Linked DNA regions of Pararoseomonas sp. SCSIO 73927. The protein of the gene in region 2 binds, or shares a complex with, the protein of the main gene of each other region. Links are inferred from orthologs where the notes say so. Each region holds a gene or a part of one and is shown on either strand. Other genes may lie near its edges. The genes, in order: VQH23_RS14775, accD and accB.

The links.
Region 1: the proteins of accD (region 2) and VQH23_RS14775 are in contact, whole or in part, in a solved structure (PDB 8UXZ), measured with the Escherichia coli proteins. The link is inferred for Pararoseomonas sp. SCSIO 73927 from one-to-one orthologs.
Region 3: the proteins of accD (region 2) and accB are in contact, whole or in part, in a solved structure (PDB 8UXZ), measured with the Escherichia coli proteins. The link is inferred for Pararoseomonas sp. SCSIO 73927 from one-to-one orthologs.

The regions. Positions count from the first base shown.
Region 1 is NZ_CP146232.1:3,171,163-3,182,028, reverse strand. What follows is about bases 7,791-10,696. They hold VQH23_RS14775 (acetyl-CoA carboxylase carboxyltransferase subunit alpha), read right to left. Parts: upstream 9,769-10,696; coding sequence 8,812-9,768; downstream 7,791-8,811. Other genes in these bases: VQH23_RS14770 (tripartite tricarboxylate transporter substrate binding protein), read left to right, coding at 9,937-10,696; VQH23_RS14780 (hypothetical protein), read left to right, coding at 8,611-8,757; VQH23_RS14785 (hypothetical protein), read left to right, coding at 8,383-8,547; VQH23_RS14790 (RidA family protein), read right to left, coding at 7,791-8,164. Outside these bases: VQH23_RS14825 (SDR family NAD(P)-dependent oxidoreductase), read right to left, coding at 1-669; VQH23_RS14820 (NAD-dependent epimerase/dehydratase family protein), read right to left, coding at 666-1,778; VQH23_RS14815 (inositol-3-phosphate synthase), read left to right, coding at 2,126-3,205; VQH23_RS14810 (histidine phosphatase family protein), read left to right, coding at 3,213-3,812; VQH23_RS14805 (glycosyltransferase), read left to right, coding at 3,809-4,897; VQH23_RS14800 (glycosyltransferase), read left to right, coding at 4,894-5,991; VQH23_RS14795 (hypothetical protein), read left to right, coding at 6,013-7,764; more of VQH23_RS14790, read right to left, coding at 7,787-7,790; more of VQH23_RS14770, read left to right, coding at 10,697-10,866. UniProt on the Escherichia coli protein: Component of the acetyl coenzyme A carboxylase (ACC) complex. First, biotin carboxylase catalyzes the carboxylation of biotin on its carrier protein (BCCP) and then the CO(2) group is transferred by the carboxyltransferase to acetyl-CoA to form malonyl-CoA.
Region 2 is NZ_CP146232.1:2,069,566-2,072,384, reverse strand. It holds accD (acetyl-CoA carboxylase, carboxyltransferase subunit beta), read right to left. Parts: upstream 1,951-2,819; coding sequence 1,051-1,950; downstream 1-1,050. Other genes in the region: VQH23_RS09830 (DnaJ C-terminal domain-containing protein), read left to right, coding at 2,187-2,819; VQH23_RS09840 (folylpolyglutamate synthase/dihydrofolate synthase family protein), read right to left, coding at 1-963.
Region 3 is NZ_CP146232.1:261,435-264,898, forward strand. What follows is about bases 600-3,464. They hold accB (acetyl-CoA carboxylase biotin carboxyl carrier protein), read right to left. Parts: upstream 2,337-3,464; coding sequence 1,863-2,336; downstream 600-1,862. Other genes in these bases: accC (acetyl-CoA carboxylase biotin carboxylase subunit), read right to left, coding at 600-1,858; aroQ (type II 3-dehydroquinate dehydratase), read right to left, coding at 2,333-2,788; VQH23_RS01440 (hypothetical protein), read left to right, coding at 2,965-3,255; thiS (sulfur carrier protein ThiS), read left to right, coding at 3,318-3,464. Outside these bases: aat (leucyl/phenylalanyl-tRNA--protein transferase), read right to left, coding at 1-285; more of accC, read right to left, coding at 485-599. UniProt on the Escherichia coli protein: This protein is a component of the acetyl coenzyme A carboxylase complex; first, biotin carboxylase catalyzes the carboxylation of the carrier protein and then the transcarboxylase transfers the carboxyl group to form malonyl-CoA.

The DNA.
Region 1 (10,866 bases), 1.1 Mb from region 2 along the record:
CTGGTCCTCCGTGCCCATCTGCCGCTGCCCGTAGATGCAGCTCATCCGCAGCACGGCCGTGGGCACGCCGAAGGAGCGGCCGAAATCCAGCACGTACTGGTCCGCCGCACCCTTGGAGCAGCCATAGGGCGTGTGGAAGTCCAGCGGCCGCTCCTCGCCGATGCCGTTCGCGCGCACGGAGGAGTCGGCGGGAACATAGGCCTGGTCCTCCAGCACGAACTCCAGGTCGGCGAGGTCGCCGTAGACCTTGTTCGTGCTGGCGAAGACCAGCGGCACCTGCCCGCCCCGCCGCCGAAGGGCGTCCAGCAGCGAGAAGGTGCCGCCGAGGTTGATGTCGAAATCCTCGCGCGGATCGACGAGGCTGGTGGTGACGGCCACCTGCGCCGCCATGTGGAACACGGCCGAGGCCTGCCCCGCCGCCGCCGCCAGCGCCGCCGAATCCCGCACATCCGCCGTGACGGAGGAGATGCGCCGGGGATGGCGCTCCTTCAGCCAGGCCAGGTTCGTCTCCACGCCGGGGCGGGAGAGCGCGTCGTAGATCAGGACGTCATGGCCCTCGGAGGCCAGCCGGTCCGCGAGGTTGGAACCGATGAAGCCCGCGCCGCCGGTGACGAGAACCGGCTGCCTGCCATTGATAGCCGGAGAGGACGGCGCCGCCCCCCCGCTCACGCCACCAGCCCCCGCAACTCCAGCTCGTTCCGCGCCTGGCTCACGCGGTCCTGCGCCTGCTGGCGGGCCACCCACTCCGCGAGCTCTCGGAGATCGGCGGTGAAGTCCAGGTGCTGCGTCTCGTAGCCCAGCTCCTGCCGGGCCTTGGTGATGTCGGGGATGTTGTGCCGGATGTCGCCCGCGCGGGTCTTGCCCGCGATCTCCGGCGCGATGTTCTTGCCCATGGCCCGCGCCAGGTCCGCCGCCACGTCCTGCACCGTGCGGTCGACGCCGCTGGCGATGTTGTAGACCCCGCCCGCCGCCTCCGGCCGGTCGAGCGCGAGGAGGAAGGCCCGCGCCACGTCCTGCACGTGCACGAAGTCGCGCCGCTGCAGCCCGTCCTCGAAGATCATCGGCGGCTGGTCGTTCTGCAGCCGCGCCGCGAAGATCGCGAGCACGCCGGTATAGGGGTTCGAGAGCGCCTGCCCCGCCCCGTACACGTTCCACAGCCGCAGCGCGACGCCCTCCATCCCGTAGGTGGGGGCCACGGTCAGCGTCAGCCGCTCCTGCACGTACTTGCTGATGGCGTAGACGGAAGCGAGATTCGTCCGCTTCCACTCCGGCGTCGGCACCGGCACCATCGGCCGGCCCTTCTCATCCGTCGGGTCCCAGGGGGCATCCGGGCCGCTGCGGGGGCGGCGCACCGCGTCCTCCACCAAATTGCCGTCGGCGTCGCGGTACAGCCCCTCGCCGTAGACGGACATGGAGGAGGCGACGACGAAGCGCTTCACCGGGTTGTCGATCAGCGCCTGGAACAGCACCGCCGTGCCGTGGTCGTTGACGGAGACGTAGCGGTCGATCGCGTACATGCTCTGCCCGACGCCGACCTCGGCCGCGAGGTGGACCACCTTGTCCACGCCCTTCAGCGCCCGCGCCACGGCCTCGGGATCGCGCACGTCGCCGCGCACCACCTCCACCTCGGAATCCAGCCCGTCCGCGCCGCGATCCGCGTGGACCTGCTCGATGAAGCTATCGAGGATTCGCACATGGTCGCCGCGGTCCAGCAGCGCGCGCGACACGTACCGGCCGATGAAGCCCGCACCACCGGTGATCAGGATCGATTCCGCCAAGCCCAAATCCTCCGGCCGTTTGCCGCGCCCAGTGCAAAAAATGGGGTGCGGAACGGGCAGGGGTGCTTCCGTATCCGCGATCCGCACTCCCTCGCGGCGCTCTGGAACCCTTACCCCCTTCATCATGTAAGTAGAAGGCCAGGAAAGCGATCACATTTTCTTGTAACGCGTCAGTGATCCCGCGGCCAGGGAGGGTGGCATTGATCCATGATCCGTGGCCCAGCTAAGTTGATCCTCAGCGCGCGCCTCCCGGGGAGGCCGAGGTAAGGCGGGGGTTTTAGGATTTTGGTCTGTTACTCTGGATGCACCCGCCGTAGACCAGCCATCGGCATGGGGCACCGCGCGCCATGACCCGTCGCCCCGTCCGCGTCGCTGTCGTCGGGGTAGGCAACTGCGCCTCCTCCTTCGTGCAGGGCCTTTCCTACTATCGCGATGCCGCCTCGAACGAGCCCGTGCCGGGGCTGATGAACGTCGAGCTCGGCGGCTACCACGTCCGCGACATCGAGATCGCGGCCGCCTTCGACGTGAACGCGAAGAAGGTCGGGCGGGACGTGGCCGACGCCATCCTGGCCAAGCCGAACAACACCCAGATTTTCGCGGAAGTTCCGCGCACAGGCGTGACTGTGCGCCGCGGCCCGACGCTGGACGGCATCGGCCGCTACCTCGGCGGCGAGATCGCGGAGTCAGACGAGCCGGTGGCCGACGTGGCCGCGGCGCTCGAGGAGGCGGGCGCGGAGGTGCTCGTCTCCTACCTGCCCGTCGGTTCGCAGAAAGCCACCGAGTTCTACGCGGAGCAGGCGCTGAAGGCCGGCTGCGCCTTCGTCAACTGCATCCCCGTCTTCGTCGCCTCCAACCCGGAATGGCAGAAGCGGTTCGAGGCGAAGAACCTTCCCATCATCGGCGACGACATCAAGAGCCAGGTGGGCGCTACCATCGTCCACCGCGTGCTGGCCAACCTGTTCAAGGAGCGCGGGGTGCGGCTGGACCGCACCTACCAGCTGAACTTCGGCGGCAACGCCGACTTCCTGAACATGCTGGAGCGCGAGCGGCTGGAATCGAAGAAGATCTCCAAGACCCAGGCCGTGACGAGCCAGTTCGACGTGCCCTTGCCCGCCGAGAACGTGCATGTCGGCCCCAGCGACCATGTGCCCTGGCTGACCGACCGCAAATGGGCGCAGATCCGGCTGGAGGGCACGGGCTTCGGCGGCATGCCGCTGAACGTCGAGCTGAAGCTGGAGGTGTGGGATTCGCCCAACTCCGCCGGCGTGGTGATCGACGCCGTGCGCTGCGCCCGGATCGGGCTGGACCGCGGCGTCGGCGGCGCGCTGATCGGCCCCTCCTCCTACTTCATGAAGTCCCCGCCGCAGCAGTTCGACGATAGCGAGGCGCGCGCCCGCGTGCAGCGCTTCGTGGCCGGCGAGAGCTAGGGCGGGCGTGGCCGCCACGCTCCTCCTGCTGCGCCACGCCGCGCATGACCGCGTTGGCAGCACCCTCTGCGGCCGGATGCCGGGCGTGACCCTCGGGGAGACCGGGCGCGCCCAGGCGGCCGCGCTGGCCGGGCATCTGGGGCGCGCCGGCATCGAGGCCGTCCATTCCAGCCCGATGGAGCGCGCGCGGGAAACGGCGGCGCCGGTCGCCTCGCGCCTCGGGCTGGATGTCCGCACGGACGAGACCTTCACGGAGATCGACTTCGGTGCCTGGACCGGCCGCAGCTTCGACTCCCTGCATGACGATCCGGACTGGGCGCGCTGGAACACGCAGCGCGCTACCGCCGCCACACCGGGCGGCGAGACCATGGCCGGGGCGCAGGCCCGCGCCGTGGCCGGCGCGGAGCGCCTGCGCGCGGCGAACCCGGAGGGCCGGATCGCCGTGGTCAGCCATGCCGACGTCATCAAGGCCGTGCTAGCGCACTTCCTGCGCCTGAGCCTGGACCAGATCCATCGTTTCGAGATCGCCCCCGCCTCCATCAGCGCGATCGCGCTGTGGGACGGGGACGGAAAGGTGCTGAGTATGAACGAGGTGGTGCCCGCATGAGGATCGCCTTCTACGGATCGAGCCTCCTCTCCTCCTACTGGAACGGGGCGGCAACCTATTACCGGGGCATGCTGCGCGACCTCGCCGCGCGCGGACACCATGTCACCTTCTACGAGCCGGACGCCTTCGACCGGCAGAAGAACCGCGACATCGAGCCGCCGGAATGGGCGGAGGTGCGCGTCTACGACGCCACCGAGGACGCGCTGCGCGCCGTGATGGCGGAGGCCGCGCGCGCCGACGTGGTGGTGAAGGCCAGCGGCGTCGGCGTCTTCGACGACGAGCTGATCGGCGGCGTGATGAAGGCCGCGCGCCCAGACGCCATCCGCATCTTCTGGGACGTGGACGCGCCCGCGACGCTCGCCGAGATCACGCCGGCCCCGGATCATGCCCTGCGCCGCGCACTGCCCGGGCTCGATTACGTCCTCACCTATGGCGGCGGCCCGCCCGTCATCGCGGCCTATGAGGGCCTCGGCGCCCGGCGCTGCATCCCCATCTACAACGCGCTGGACCCGGAGACGCACCACCCCGTTCCGCCCGATCCGCGCTTCGCGGGCGACCTGAACTTCCTCGCCAACCGCCTGCCGGACCGCGAGGCGCGCGTGGAACAGTTTTTCCTCGACGCCGCCGCGCGCCTACAGGACCGCAAGTTCCTCCTCGGCGGCAATGGCTGGCACGACAAGCCCATGCCGGCGAACGTGCGGCAGATCGGCCATGTCGGCACGCGCGACCACAACGCCTTCAACACCTCCTCGCTCTCGGTCCTGAACGTGGCGCGGGACAGCATGGCGCAGGTCGGCTACTCCCCCGCCACCCGCGTCTTCGAGGCCGCCGGCGCCGGTGCCTGCCTCATCACCGATGCCTGGGTGGGCCTGGAGCTCTTCCTGAAGGAGGGCGAGGAGGTGCTGGTCGCGCGCGATGGCGCCGATGTCGCCGAGCACGTCCGCAGCCTGACGCCGGAGCGCGCGAAGGCGATCGGCGAGGCGGCGCGGGCCCGCATCCTGGCGGGACACACCTACACCCGCCGCGGCGCCGAGGTGGACGCGCTTCTGCGCGACACCGCCGCGCGGAAGCGGAGCGCGGCGTGAGCGCCCCGCTGCGCCTGGTGGTGCTGGGCCTCAGCCTCTCCTCTTCCTGGGGCAACGGCCACGCCACCACCTTCCGCGCCCTGCTCCGCGCCTTCGCCGCGCGCGGGCACGACATCCTGTTCCTGGAACGGGACGTGCCCTGGTACGCGCGGCACCGCGACATGCCGGAGCCGGATTTCTGCCGCCTCGCCCTCTACCCCGATCTCGGCGCGCTGGAATCCTGGCGCCCGGCGATCGCGGGGGCGGATGCGGTGATCGTCGGCTCCTACGTGCCGGAAGGGGTTGCGGTCGGGCGCATGGTGCAGGCCACCGCCCGCGGCGCCACCGCCTTCTACGACATCGACACGCCCGTCACGCTCGCGAAGTTGGAGCGCGGGGACGAGGAGTACCTCTCCCCCGCCCTCATCCCGGGCTACGACGTCTATCTCTCCTTCACCGGCGGCCCGACCCTGCAGCGGATCGAGCGGGGATACGGCTCCCCCGCCGCGCGCCAGCTCTACTGCTCCGTGGACGAGGCCGCGTACCAGCCGATGGACCTGCCGCCGCGCTGGGACCTCAGCTATCTCGGCACCTACAGCCCGGACCGGCAGCCCACGCTGGAGCGGCTGCTGATCGAGCCCGCCCGCCGCGCGCCGGAACTGCGCTTCGCCGTCGCCGGCCCCCAATACCCCGATGACATCGACTGGCCCGCGAATGTGGAGCGCATCGACCACGTCCCGCCCGCCGACCATCCCGAATTCTACGCCAGCAGCCGCTTCACCCTGAACGTGACGCGCGCAGACATGATCCGCGCGGGCTACAGCCCGAGCGTCCGCCTCTTCGAGACCGGCGCCTGCGGGGTGCCCATCATCTCCGACACCTGGGACGGCATCGACACGCTCCTGCAGCCCGGCAGCGAGATCCTGCTCGCCGAGGGGCCGGAGGAGGTGCTGCACGCGCTGCAGGACATGCCGGAGGAGCGTCGCCGCACGATGGGCCGCGCCCTCCGCGCCCGCGTGCTGGACGAGCACACGGCGTCCCATCGCGCGGCCGAGTTGGAAGGGCACCTGCGGGAGGCGATCGCCCGGCGGGCGGAGGAGCGCGTCGCCTCCTGAGGCCGGCGCTGTGATCGTCCCATGATCGTCTACGGCGACGCGCCCCGGCGCGAGGACCCGCGCGCGAAGCTGGCGGCCCTGGCGGACGCCCTGCGGAATCTCCCGGCGCGGCCGCCCGGACTTTCCCGGCACGCCGCCCTGGTCGGCGCGCTGATTGAAACGGGGGAGGTCGCCCAGGCCCTGGCCGACGCCGCCTTCGCCGAACGCGGCCAGGACGCCCCCTCCCCCACCGGCGACGCCGCGATGGCCCTGCTGATGGCGCTGGCACGCAGCGCCTGGCTGTCCTGGCAATCCGGCCTCGCCCGGATCGGCCCGGTGCCGGAGGCCGAGATCGCCGCCCTTCTCGCCCAGCCGATGCCGGCGGTGGTCGAGCCACGGCGGGCGGAGGGCTTCGCCTACTACGCCCTCTACCCCGAGGCCTACGGCCTGGCCGCGGCCGCCCTGCCCGCCTCCCCGCGGGTGATCGGCCTGCGCTCCATCGGCACGACCCTGGCCGCGGTCGTGGCTGCCGCGCGCGGCGCGGAGGCGCCGGCTACGGTACGGCCGGTCGGGCATCCGTTCCGGCGCGAACTGGCCCTGGACCGCGGCCTCGCCGCTGCCTTGCTGGCTGGTGGGAGCCCCTCATACGCCGTCGTAGATGAAGGGCCGGGCCTATCCGGCAGCAGCTTCGGCGCCGCGATGGACTTCCTCCAGCGCGGCGGCGTGGACCTCTCCCGCATCCACCTCCTCCCCGGCCACGCCGGCGCGCCGGGGCCCGAGGCGGGGGAGGCCGCGCGGGCGCGCTGGGACCGCGTGGCGCGCCACCCCGCCTCCTTCGAGGATCTTCTCCTCCACACGCCGCGCCCGGAGCACCGCCTGGAGGAATGGGCCGCCGCCCTCCTCGGCCCCGCCGAGGCGCCGATGGAGGAGATTTCCGGCGGCGCCTGGCGCGCCCGCCGCTTCTCCTCGGAGGCTGAGTGGCCGCCCATCCACCCCTTCATGGAACGGCGCAAATTCCTGTTTCGCGCGCGCGCCGGCACCTGGCTGCTGAAGTTCGCCGGCCTCGGCCGCCACGGGGAGGCAGTCCTGGCCCGCGCCCGCCACCTGCACGACGCCGGCCTCACGCCGGAGCCCGCCGGCCTCCTCCACGGCTTCCTGGCGGAGCGCTGGATGGAGGAGGCCCGCCCCCTCGACCCCACCCGGGCGGATCGTCGCGCGCTCCTCGCGCATCTCGGCCGCTATCTCGGCTTCCGCGCGCGGACCATGCCGGCGGAGGCGGGCGCGGGGGCGGAGGCGCTGCTCGCCATGGCGCGCCAGAACACGGCCGAGGCCCTGGGCGAGGTCGCTGCCGCCCGGCTGGACCGCTGGAAGCCCCATCTTCCCGCCCTGGACGCCGCAACGCGACCGGTCTGGACGGATAATCGCCTGCACGCCTGGGAATGGCTCCTCCTCCCTGGCGGGCGGCTGCTGAAGGCCGACGCCGTGGATCACGCCGCGGCGCACGACCTGATCGGGACCCAGGACATCGCCTGGGACGTGGCCGGCGGTGCCGTGGAGATGGGCCTGACCGGCCCCGAGAGGGACGCGCTGGCCGCCGCCGTGGGCCTGGAGGCCGGGCGGTCCGTGAACCCTGCCCTGCTGAGCTTCCTGACGTCCTGCTACCTCGCCTTCCAGCTCGGCTACCACGCCATGGCCGCGGACGCGCTGGGCTGGAGCCCGCCCGAGGCCGGGCGCGCCCGCGCCGCCGCCAGCCGCTACGCCGAGGGGCTGGACCGGGCGCTGGCGCAGGGCTAGCGCCCGGGCCCCGGGGGCGGCCCTACCCGAGCTGTGCCGTCGCGATCAGCTCGATCCGCATGCCCGGCGCCAGCAGCTCCTTCACCACCACCGTCGCCCGGCAGGGGTAGGGCTCGGCGAAGAACTCCCGGTACACGGCGTTCATCCCCGCGGCGTCGGAGGCCTCGGTCAGGTAGATCTGGCAGAGCATCACGTCCGCCAGCGTCCCACCCGCCGCCTCTACCGCCATGCGCAGGTTCTCCAGCGCGCGCCGGGTCTGCACGGCGATGTCGCCCTCCACGATGGTGCCGGTCACCGGGTCCTTCGGCACCTGCGCGGTGATGACGAGGCCGCCCTTCCGCACCGTGCCGCTGATCGGCCCCTTGGACCGGATGATGCCCGTCTCGACGGCCTCGAACATTCGCATTCCCCTTCACCGGTTGAGCGCGGGCCGCGCGATGGCGCCGCCGCAAGGTCCGGCCCTGCCCCGACGGCCGCCCCCGACTCGACCGGCGCCGCCCAGCCGGCCACATGCACCACCGCGCCCCTTTCCAGAACCCTCCCGCACGGGTCGCGCAGCCCGTCGGGAACCCTTACGCTGCGGCAGCGTTGGCGCCTCGACAACTCCAGGAGGAACGGATGAGCGATTCGAACCGGGGCTTCCGCTCCACCGCCCTGCTCACCGCCGGCACCCTCGTCCTCGCCGGGCTCGCGGCATGCGCGCCGGTGGGGCCCGGCCCCTACCAGCAGCAGGCCAACTACGCCGGCTACGCCTGCCAGCAGGGCAACACGCAGGCCTGCTAAGACTACCAGGCGCTGGCCCCCGCCGCGAACGCCGAGGCGGCCCAGGCACAGCAGAACGCCGCCGTGGGCACGGCCTTGGCGGCGGGCGCGGTGGGCGCCATCGCGGGCGCCGCGATCGCCAGCAGCTCGCGCCGGAGCTACCGGCACCGCGGCTACTACCGGGATCGCGGTTACTACCGCGGCGGGCGGCACTATCACCGCGGCTGGTAACGCCCCGGGCTGAACTGGCCCGGCCCGGACAGGGCCGGCGCCAGACGGCCGCCGTTAGACTAGGCCGGTGCGGCCCATCTCCAAGAACTTCTCCCGGCGCCGCGCCCGCAGCGTGGCCCCGTCGAGCGCGAGCAGCGGCTCTAGGCACGCCTCGATGCGGTCGCCCACCGCCGCCACCATCCCCGCCGGGTCGCGCTGCGCCCCGCCCATCGGCTCCGGCACCACGCTGTCCACGAGGTTCAGGCGCTTCAGGTCCTCCGCCGTCAAACGCAGGGCCTCGGCCGCCGTGGAAGCCTGGGCGGCGTCGCGCCACAGGATGCTGGCGCAGCCCTCGGGGCTGATCACGCTGTAGATGGAGTGCTCCAGCATCATCACCCGGTCCGCCGAGGCGATGGCGATGGCCCCGCCCGAGCCGCCCTCCCCGATGATGGTGGCGATGAAGGGCACCGGCGCCTCCAGCCCCGCCTCGATGGAGCGCGCGATGGCCTCCGCCTGGCCGCGCGCCTCCGCCTCCACGCCGGGGAAGGCGCCGGCGGTGTCGACGAAGGTCAGGATCGGCAGGTTGAAGCGCCCGGCCAGCTCCATCAGGCGGCGGGCCTTGCGGTAGCCCTCTGGCCGGGGACTGCCGAAATTGTGCTGGATCCGGCTCTCCGTGTCCGTGCCCTTCTCGATACCCAGCACCATCACGTTGCGCCCGCGGAAGCGCCCCAGGCCGCCCACCATCGCCTGGTCGTCCGCGAAGGCGCGGTCACCGGCCAGCGGCGTGAAGTCCTCGATCAGCCCGGCGATATAGGCCAGGCATTTCGGCCGGTCCGGATGCCGCGCCACCTGCGCCTTCTGCCAGGGGGTGAGCTTGGCGTAGGTGGCCGCCAGCAGCTTCTCCGCCTTGTCCCGCAGCTTGCCGATCTCGTCGGCCACGTCGATGCCGCCGGCATCGGTCGTGCGCCGCAGCTCCTCGATCTGGCCTTCCAGCTCGGCAAGGGGTTTCTCGAAGTCGAGGAAATGGCGCATCCAGGGGTCCGGTCCGAGGGCGCGGGGGGGATAGCAGGGGGTGGTCCGGGGGAAAAGGGCCGGGCACCCGGAGGGCGCCGGCACATGTCCTTGCCGCCATCCGCGCGGCGGCCCTAGGCTTCCGTCCAACCGCCGGCACGACACGGCGGATTTCCGGAGGACCGTCCCGTGACGCAAGCGACCCGGCGCGCCCTGCTCGGCGCGGCCCTGGCCTCACCCCTCGTCCTGCCCCGCGCGGCGCGGGGCCAGGGAGGCTTCCCCGACCGCCCGATCCGCGTCGTCGTCCCCTTCTCCGCCGGGGGCACCACCGACATGCTCGCCCGCGTCTTCGCCCAGCGCATGAGCGAGGGGCTGGGGCAGCCCGTGGTGGTGGAGAACCGCGGCGGCGCTGGCGGCTCGGTCGGCGCGGACGTCGTCGCGAAGGCGGCGCCGGACGGCTACACCCTCCTCTTCCACAACCTGACCTTCACCTCGACCACCGCGGCCCTGCAGCTGGCCAACCGCGCCCCGCACGACATTGAGCGCGACTTCGCCCCCGTCTCCCTCGCGGTGAACGTGCCGATGCTCCTCGTCGCGTCGCAGTCCGTGCCGGCCAAGGACCTGAAGGAGTTCGTCGCCTTCGCCAGGTCGCAGCCGGCCGGGCTTTTCTACGGCTCCACCGGCCCCGGCAGCATCATGAACCTGGCGGGCGAGGTGCTGAAGCGGGACGCCGCCATCAGCATGGAGCACGTCCCCTTCCGCGGCGCCGCGCCGCTGGTGCAGGAGATGGTGGCGGGCCGCATCCAGTTCGGCGGCGACCAGCTCTCCACCGCCCTGTCGCATGTCCGGGGCGGGGCGCTGAAGCCCATGGCGACGCTCGCCGCCCAGCGCTCCTCCGCGCTGCCGGACGTGCCCACGGTGCGGGAGCAGGGGTTCCCCAACATGGAGCTGCGCGGCTGGAACGGCTTCTTCGCCCCCGCCCGCACGCCGGAGGCCGTCATCGCCCGCCTGCAAACCGAGATCGCCGCGGCGGCCGCCCATCCCGAGATCCGGCGCCGCCTGGCGGAAGTGGGGGCGGAACCCGTGGGATCGCCCCCCGCGGAACTGCGCCAGGCCGTC
Region 2 (2,819 bases):
GGCGCCGGGGTTGTGCCCGCCGTCCAGCCACAACTCCCAACCCGGCGGGAGCGCGGCGGCGAGCGCGCCGTGCAGGCGCTGCAGCCGCGCCGGCCAGCGCGCCGTCTCCAGCCCGCGCGCGATCGCCGCCTCCGTCAGCCAGGGCGGGTTCCAGGCGCGCAGGGCGGCGACGGCGATGCCGGCATTCTCCGCCTGGTGCGGGCCGGGAAGCGCTGGGCGGGGCAGGTCCAGCGCGCCGGCGGCGTCGCGGAAGCGCAGCCCCTCCCCCGCCGCTTCCACCCACCAGTCCCGGTCCCGCGCCAGCAGGGGGGCGCCGCGCGCGGCGGCCTCGGCCTCCAGCACCGCCATGGCCTCAGGCGGCTGGCGGCCGGTGGCGGCGGGGATGCCGGGCTTGATGATGCCGGCCTTCTCCCCGGCGATCCGCGCCAGCGTGTCGCCCAGGAAGTCCGTGTGGTCCATGGAGATGGAGGCGATGCAGCAGGCCGCCGGGCGGTCCACCACGTTCGTCGCGTCGTAGCGGCCGCCGAGGCCCACCTCCAGCACCAGCAGCTCCGCCGGCACGCGGCTGAACAGCAGGATGGCTGCGGCGGTGGTGATCTCGAAGACGGTGATGGGGCGCCCGGCATTCGCCGCCTCCACCTCCTCCAGCGCCGCGGCGAAATCCTCGTCCGTCACCAGCGTGCCGGCCAGCCGGATGCGCTCGTGGAACCGCACGAGGTGGGGGGAGGTGTAGACATGGACCCGCTTCCCCGCCGCCTCCGCAATCGCGCGCAGGAAGGCGCAGGTGCTGCCCTTGCCGTTGGTGCCGGCCACGTGGACCACCGGCGGCAGGCGCCGCTCCGGGTGGCCCAGCGCGGCGAGGCAGACCTCCAGCCGGTCCAAGCTGAGGTCGATGAGCTTCGGGTGCAGCGCGTGCAGCCGGTCGATGATCCGTTCGGACCGCCCGGCCTCGGCGCCCGGCATCAGGCGCAGCCCGGCGGGCGCGCCCGGCAAGGGATCGGGCAAGGGATCGGGCAAGGGATTGGGCGGGGCGGAAGCGGTCATCGCGCCCTACTCCGCCGGGGCGGGCACCACCGGCTCCGAAGGCGGCACCTCGGCCGGGGCGGCCGGGCGCAGGAAGCCGATGAGGCGCGCCAGCGTCGCCTTCATCGCCCCGCGGGGCACGACCATGTCGAGGATCCCGTGCTCCAGCAGGTACTCCGCCCGCTGGAAGCCCTCCGGCAGCTTCTCCCGCACGGTCTGCTCGATCACGCGGGCGCCGGCGAAGCCGATCAGGGCGTTGGGCTCGGCGATCTGGATGTCGCCGAGCATGGCGAAGCTCGCCGTCACGCCGCCCGTGGTGGGATCGCAGAGCACGACGATGAAGGGCAGCCCCGCCTCCTTCACCATCCGCGTCGCGATGATGGTGCGCGGCATCTGCATGAGGGAGACGGCCCCCTCCTGCATCCGGGCCCCGCCGGAGGCGGTGAAGACGATCAGCGGCGCGTCCTGCAGCACGGCCAGCCGGGCGGCGGTCACGATCCCCTCGCCGACCCCGGCGCCCATGGAGCCGCCCATGAAGGAGAACTCGAAGGCCGCGGCGACCGCCGGGCGGCCCTCGATCGTGCCGTGGGCCACCGCGATGGCGTCGTCCATCCCGGCCTTCTGCTGGGCCTCGCGCAGGCGGTCGCCGTAGCGGCGGCTGTCGCGGAAGCGCAGCGGATCGGCGGGCGCCCGGGGCAGCTCGATCCGCTGCCAGCCGGCGTCGAAGGTGTAATCCAGGCGGCGCGCGGCGGAGATCCGCATGTGGTGCCCGCATTTCGGGCAGACGTGCAGGCCCCGCTCCAGGTCCTGGTGGAAGACCATCTCCCCGCAATGCGGGCACTTGATCCAGAGGTTCTCCGGCACGTCGCGCTTGGTGCCGAAGAGCGTCTGTATCTTGGGCAGCGCCCAGTCGGAGATCCAGTTCATCGCCGCCTCAATCCGGGCCGACGCCCCTCGCCACGGGATCGTGGGGCGGGAGGACCGGCGGGGGGAGGTAGTCGCGCCGGGGTGTGCGGCGCAAGAGGCCGGCCGCCTCGGGGTCCGCCTCAGGGTTCGCCTGCGGGGTCGCCTCCGGGGCCGCGCCCGGCCGCGTTTCCCACCGCGGCCCCCGCCACCGCACCGGTTATGGACCGATCGCGCCGCTTCGGCGTTAAGCTGCCGCCATGCCCCCGGACGATTCCCGCACCGCCGATCCCTACACGGTCCTGGGCGTCGGCCGCACGGCCGGCCCGGACGAGATCCGCAAGGCGTTCCGCAAGGTCGCCAAGGCGAACCACCCCGACCTCAACCCCGGCGACCGCACCGCGGAGGAGCGGTTCAAGGCCGCCAACGCCGCGCACGACCTCCTCTCGGACCCTGCGCGCCGCGCCCGCTACGACCGCGGCGAGATCGACGCCGCCGGGCAGGAGGTGCCCCCGCGCGGCTACTACCGCGACCACGCGGAGGGGGCGGCGGGCGCCCGCTACGCCGGCCGCGGGCCCGAGCGCAACCCCGAGAGGGGCGACCCCTTCGCAGGTATGGGCATGGGCGGCGGCAACCTCGACCCGGACGACCTGGAGAGCATCCTCGGGATGTTCCGGAGCGGCGACGCGGGTTTCCGCGCCGGCCCGCGCCGGGGGCGCGACGCGAGCTACCGGCTCTCCGTGGATTTCCTGGAGGCGGTGAACGGCGCCACCACCCGCCTGACCCTGCCCGATGGCGGGGCGCTGGACGTGCGCATCCCCCCGGGCCTGGAGGATGGCGGCGTGCTGCGGCTGCGCGGCAAGGGCGCGCCGGGCGCGGAGGGCGGGGCGGCC
Region 3 (3,464 bases), 1.8 Mb from region 2 along the record:
GGCACCATCGGCCCAGGTCTCCAGGGAGTGGGCGTGGCCCATCCGGTGGAGGGCGTTGAAGAGGTCCTCGATCTCCGTGTTGATCCAGCTGTCCTCCCGGCCGGGGGCCGGGGCGGCGCAGGCGGCGAGCACGGCGGGGAAGTCCCGGTCCGCCGTGACCTCGAAACGCCCGGAGAGGACGGTGCGGCGGAGGCGGCGGGGCAGGTGGAAGCCGTCCAGCGGCAGGACGCCGCGCATCTTCGGGTCCAGCCAGTAGAGGCGGCCGGAGGTGCGGCCCTCGGCCATGGGAAAGAGGCCGGCGCGGTAGGCGCGCAGGACGAGCTCGGGGGTGATGGGCAGGGCGCGGCGGCTCACCGGGCAGATCCCGAGTGGCCTGATCCCGGGGGGGCCAAGCCTGAGCCGGATCCTGGGACGGGGTGCCGCATCGGGGCAGGATAGGCGCGTCCCCGGCGCGGCGCCAACGGGCCCCGCGCCGGGACCGGGTTCACCCCCCCGGCATGTGGCGCGCCACGAAGCGCTCCAGCCAGTGGATGGTGTAGTCGCCCGCCTGGAACTCCGGATCGTCCATGATGATCTGGTGCAGGGGGATGGTGGTGCTGATGCCGTCCACCACCAGCTCCGTGAGCGCCCGGCGGCAGCGGGCGATGGCCTCGGCGCGGGTAGCGCCGTGGACGATGAGCTTCGCGACGAGGCTGTCGTAGTGCGGCGGCACGGAGTAGCCGGCGTAGAGGGCGCTATCCATCCGCACGCCGAGGCCGCCGGGGGCGTGGTAGGCGGTGACGCGGCCGGGGCTGGGGGCGAAGGTGGCGGGGTCCTCGGCGGTGATGCGGCACTCGATGGCGTGGCCGTTGAAGCGCACATCCTCCTGGCCGTAGCCCAGCGGCTCGCCGGCGGCGACGCGGATCTGCTCCCGCACCAGGTCCACGCCGCAGACCATCTCCGTCACGGGATGCTCCACCTGCAGGCGGGTGTTCATCTCGATGAAGGCGAACCTCTCGTCCTGGTAGAGGAACTCCAGCGTGCCGGCACCGCGGTAGCCGAGCTGCTTCAGCGCCTTCGTCACTGTCTCCCCGAGCGCGTCGCGGGCGGCGGCGGTCAGCACGGGGCTGCCGGCCTCCTCCACCATCTTCTGGTGGCGCCGCTGCAGGGAGCAGTCGCGCTCCCCGAAATGAACGACGTTGCCGTGGGTATCAGCCAGGATCTGCAGCTCGATGTGGCGGGGCCGGTCGAGGTACTTCTCCATGTAGACGGCATCGTCGCCGAAGGCGGCCTTGGCCTCGTTGCGGGCGTTGCGCCAGGCATCCTCGAGCTCGTCGGGGGTATGGGCCACGCGCATGCCGCGCCCGCCGCCGCCGGCGGCGGCCTTGATGAGCACGGGGTACTTGATCTCGTCCGCGATCTCCCGCGCCTCCTCGATGGTGGCCAGGGCGCCGGGCGAGCCGGCGACGAGGGGCACGCCGAGGCGGCGCATCGCGTCTTTGGCGGCGATCTTGTCGCCCATGATGCGGATGTGCTCGGCGGTCGGGCCGATGAAGGCGAGGCCGTGCGCCTCCACCATCTCGGCGAAGCGGGCGTTCTCCGAGAGGAAGCCGTAGCCGGGGTGGATGGCCTCCGCGCCGGTAATGGCGGCGGCGGAGAGGATGGCGGCGGCGTTGAGATAGGATTCGCGCGCGGGCGGCGGGCCGATGCAGACGCTCTCGTCGGCCAGGCGGACATGCATGGCGGTGGCGTCGGCGGTGGAGTGAACGGCCACCGTGCGGATGCCCATCTCCTGGCAGGCGCGGTGGATGCGGAGCGCGATCTCGCCGCGGTTGGCGATCAGGACCTTGTTGAAGGCGGGTTTGCTGAAGCTGGGCACGCGGCTACTCGATGACCATCAGGGGCTCGCCGAACTCGACGGGCATGCCGGACTCGATGAGGAGGCGGGTGACGGTGCCGGCCTTCGGCGCCTTGATCTGGTTGAAGGTCTTCATCGCCTCGATGAGCAGCACGGTCTGGCCCTGCGCGACCTTGCCGCCGACCTGCACGAAGGGCGCGGCGCCCGGCTCCGGCGAGAGATAGGCGACGCCGACCATGGGGGAGGTGACGGCGCCCGGGGTGGCGGCGGTGACCTCGTCGGTCGCTGCGGGGGCGGCGGCCTGCGCCGGGGCGGCGGGGGCTGCGGCCGCCGCCGGCGCGGGGGCGGCGACGGCCTGCACCACCTGCTGGGCCGGGGCAGTGCGGGCCACGCGGATGCGGCTCTCGTTCTCGACCAGCTCGATCTCGGTCAGGTCCGTCTCGCGAAGGATCTTGGCCAGGGCGCGGATCGCGTCCGGGTCGAAGGAAAGCCCGCTCATGCTGTGTCGTCCTGGCCGATGATGCCGGCGATCGCGCGGAGCGCGAGGGCGTAGCCCCCGACCCCAAGCCCGCAGATCACGCCCACCGCCGCGCGGGAGACGTAGGAGAGATGCCGAAAGGCCTCCCGCCGGTGGATGTTGGTGATATGGACCTCGACCACCGGCAAATCCACCGCCAGCAGCGCGTCCATCAGCGCGACCGAGGTGTGGGAGTAGCCGGCGGGGTTGATGATGATGCCGGCGGCGTTGCCGCGGCACTCCTGCACCCAGGAGATCAGCTCGCCTTCCAGGTTCGTCTGGCGGAAGTCGATCGCGAGCCCCAACTCCTCCGCCGCCTCGGCGCAGAGGGCCTCCACGTCGTCGAGCGTCGCGGTGCCGTACTTCTCCGGCTCGCGCGTACCCAGCAGGTTGAGGTTGGGGCCGTTGAGGACGGCGATCAGCGGGGGTTCCACAGGTCCTGTTCCGGTCCGCCCGGGGGTCTGGTCCGGGGTCTGGCCGGGCGGGCTAGCATGGAGGCGCCTGAGCACGCAAACCGGGGGCACGCAAACCGGGAGCACGCAAACCGGGGGCACGCGCAACCCACCCCCGCCGGCAGGGGTTGAAGGCCGGAGCAGCGATGGAGGCGACGGTGACGAAGAAGAAGACCGAGGGCCGGGCGGACGATGCCACGACCAACCGGGGCACGGTGAAGGGACACCACGAGGATCCCGACGCGCGGGTGCCTGAGGGCGGCCCGGCCGAGGCGCCGAAGCGCGATCACGGCAGCATGAAGGGCGCCGCCTCCACGGCGGCGGACGCGGATGCGGGCCTTGGCGGCACCAGTTCCGCGACGTCGGGCAAGCGGGAGCAGGAGGCGGCCGCGGCGGCCGGTGAAGGCAAGACGCAGTCCGGCCGGGGCCATCGCAAGCACGAGGACTGAGGTCCCCACCCTTCGACACGCCCCTTCAACCGGGGGGCGCCCCGTGCCACATGCGCGGGGCAATGCCCGGTTCCATCCAGATCACCGTGAACGGGGAGGCCCGCGACCTGCAGGCCCCCCTCCCCCTCTCCGCCTTCCTGGCCGGTGCCGGGCTGGACACGCGCAAGGTGGCCGTGGAGCGGAACGAGGAGATCGTGCCGCGCTCGGCC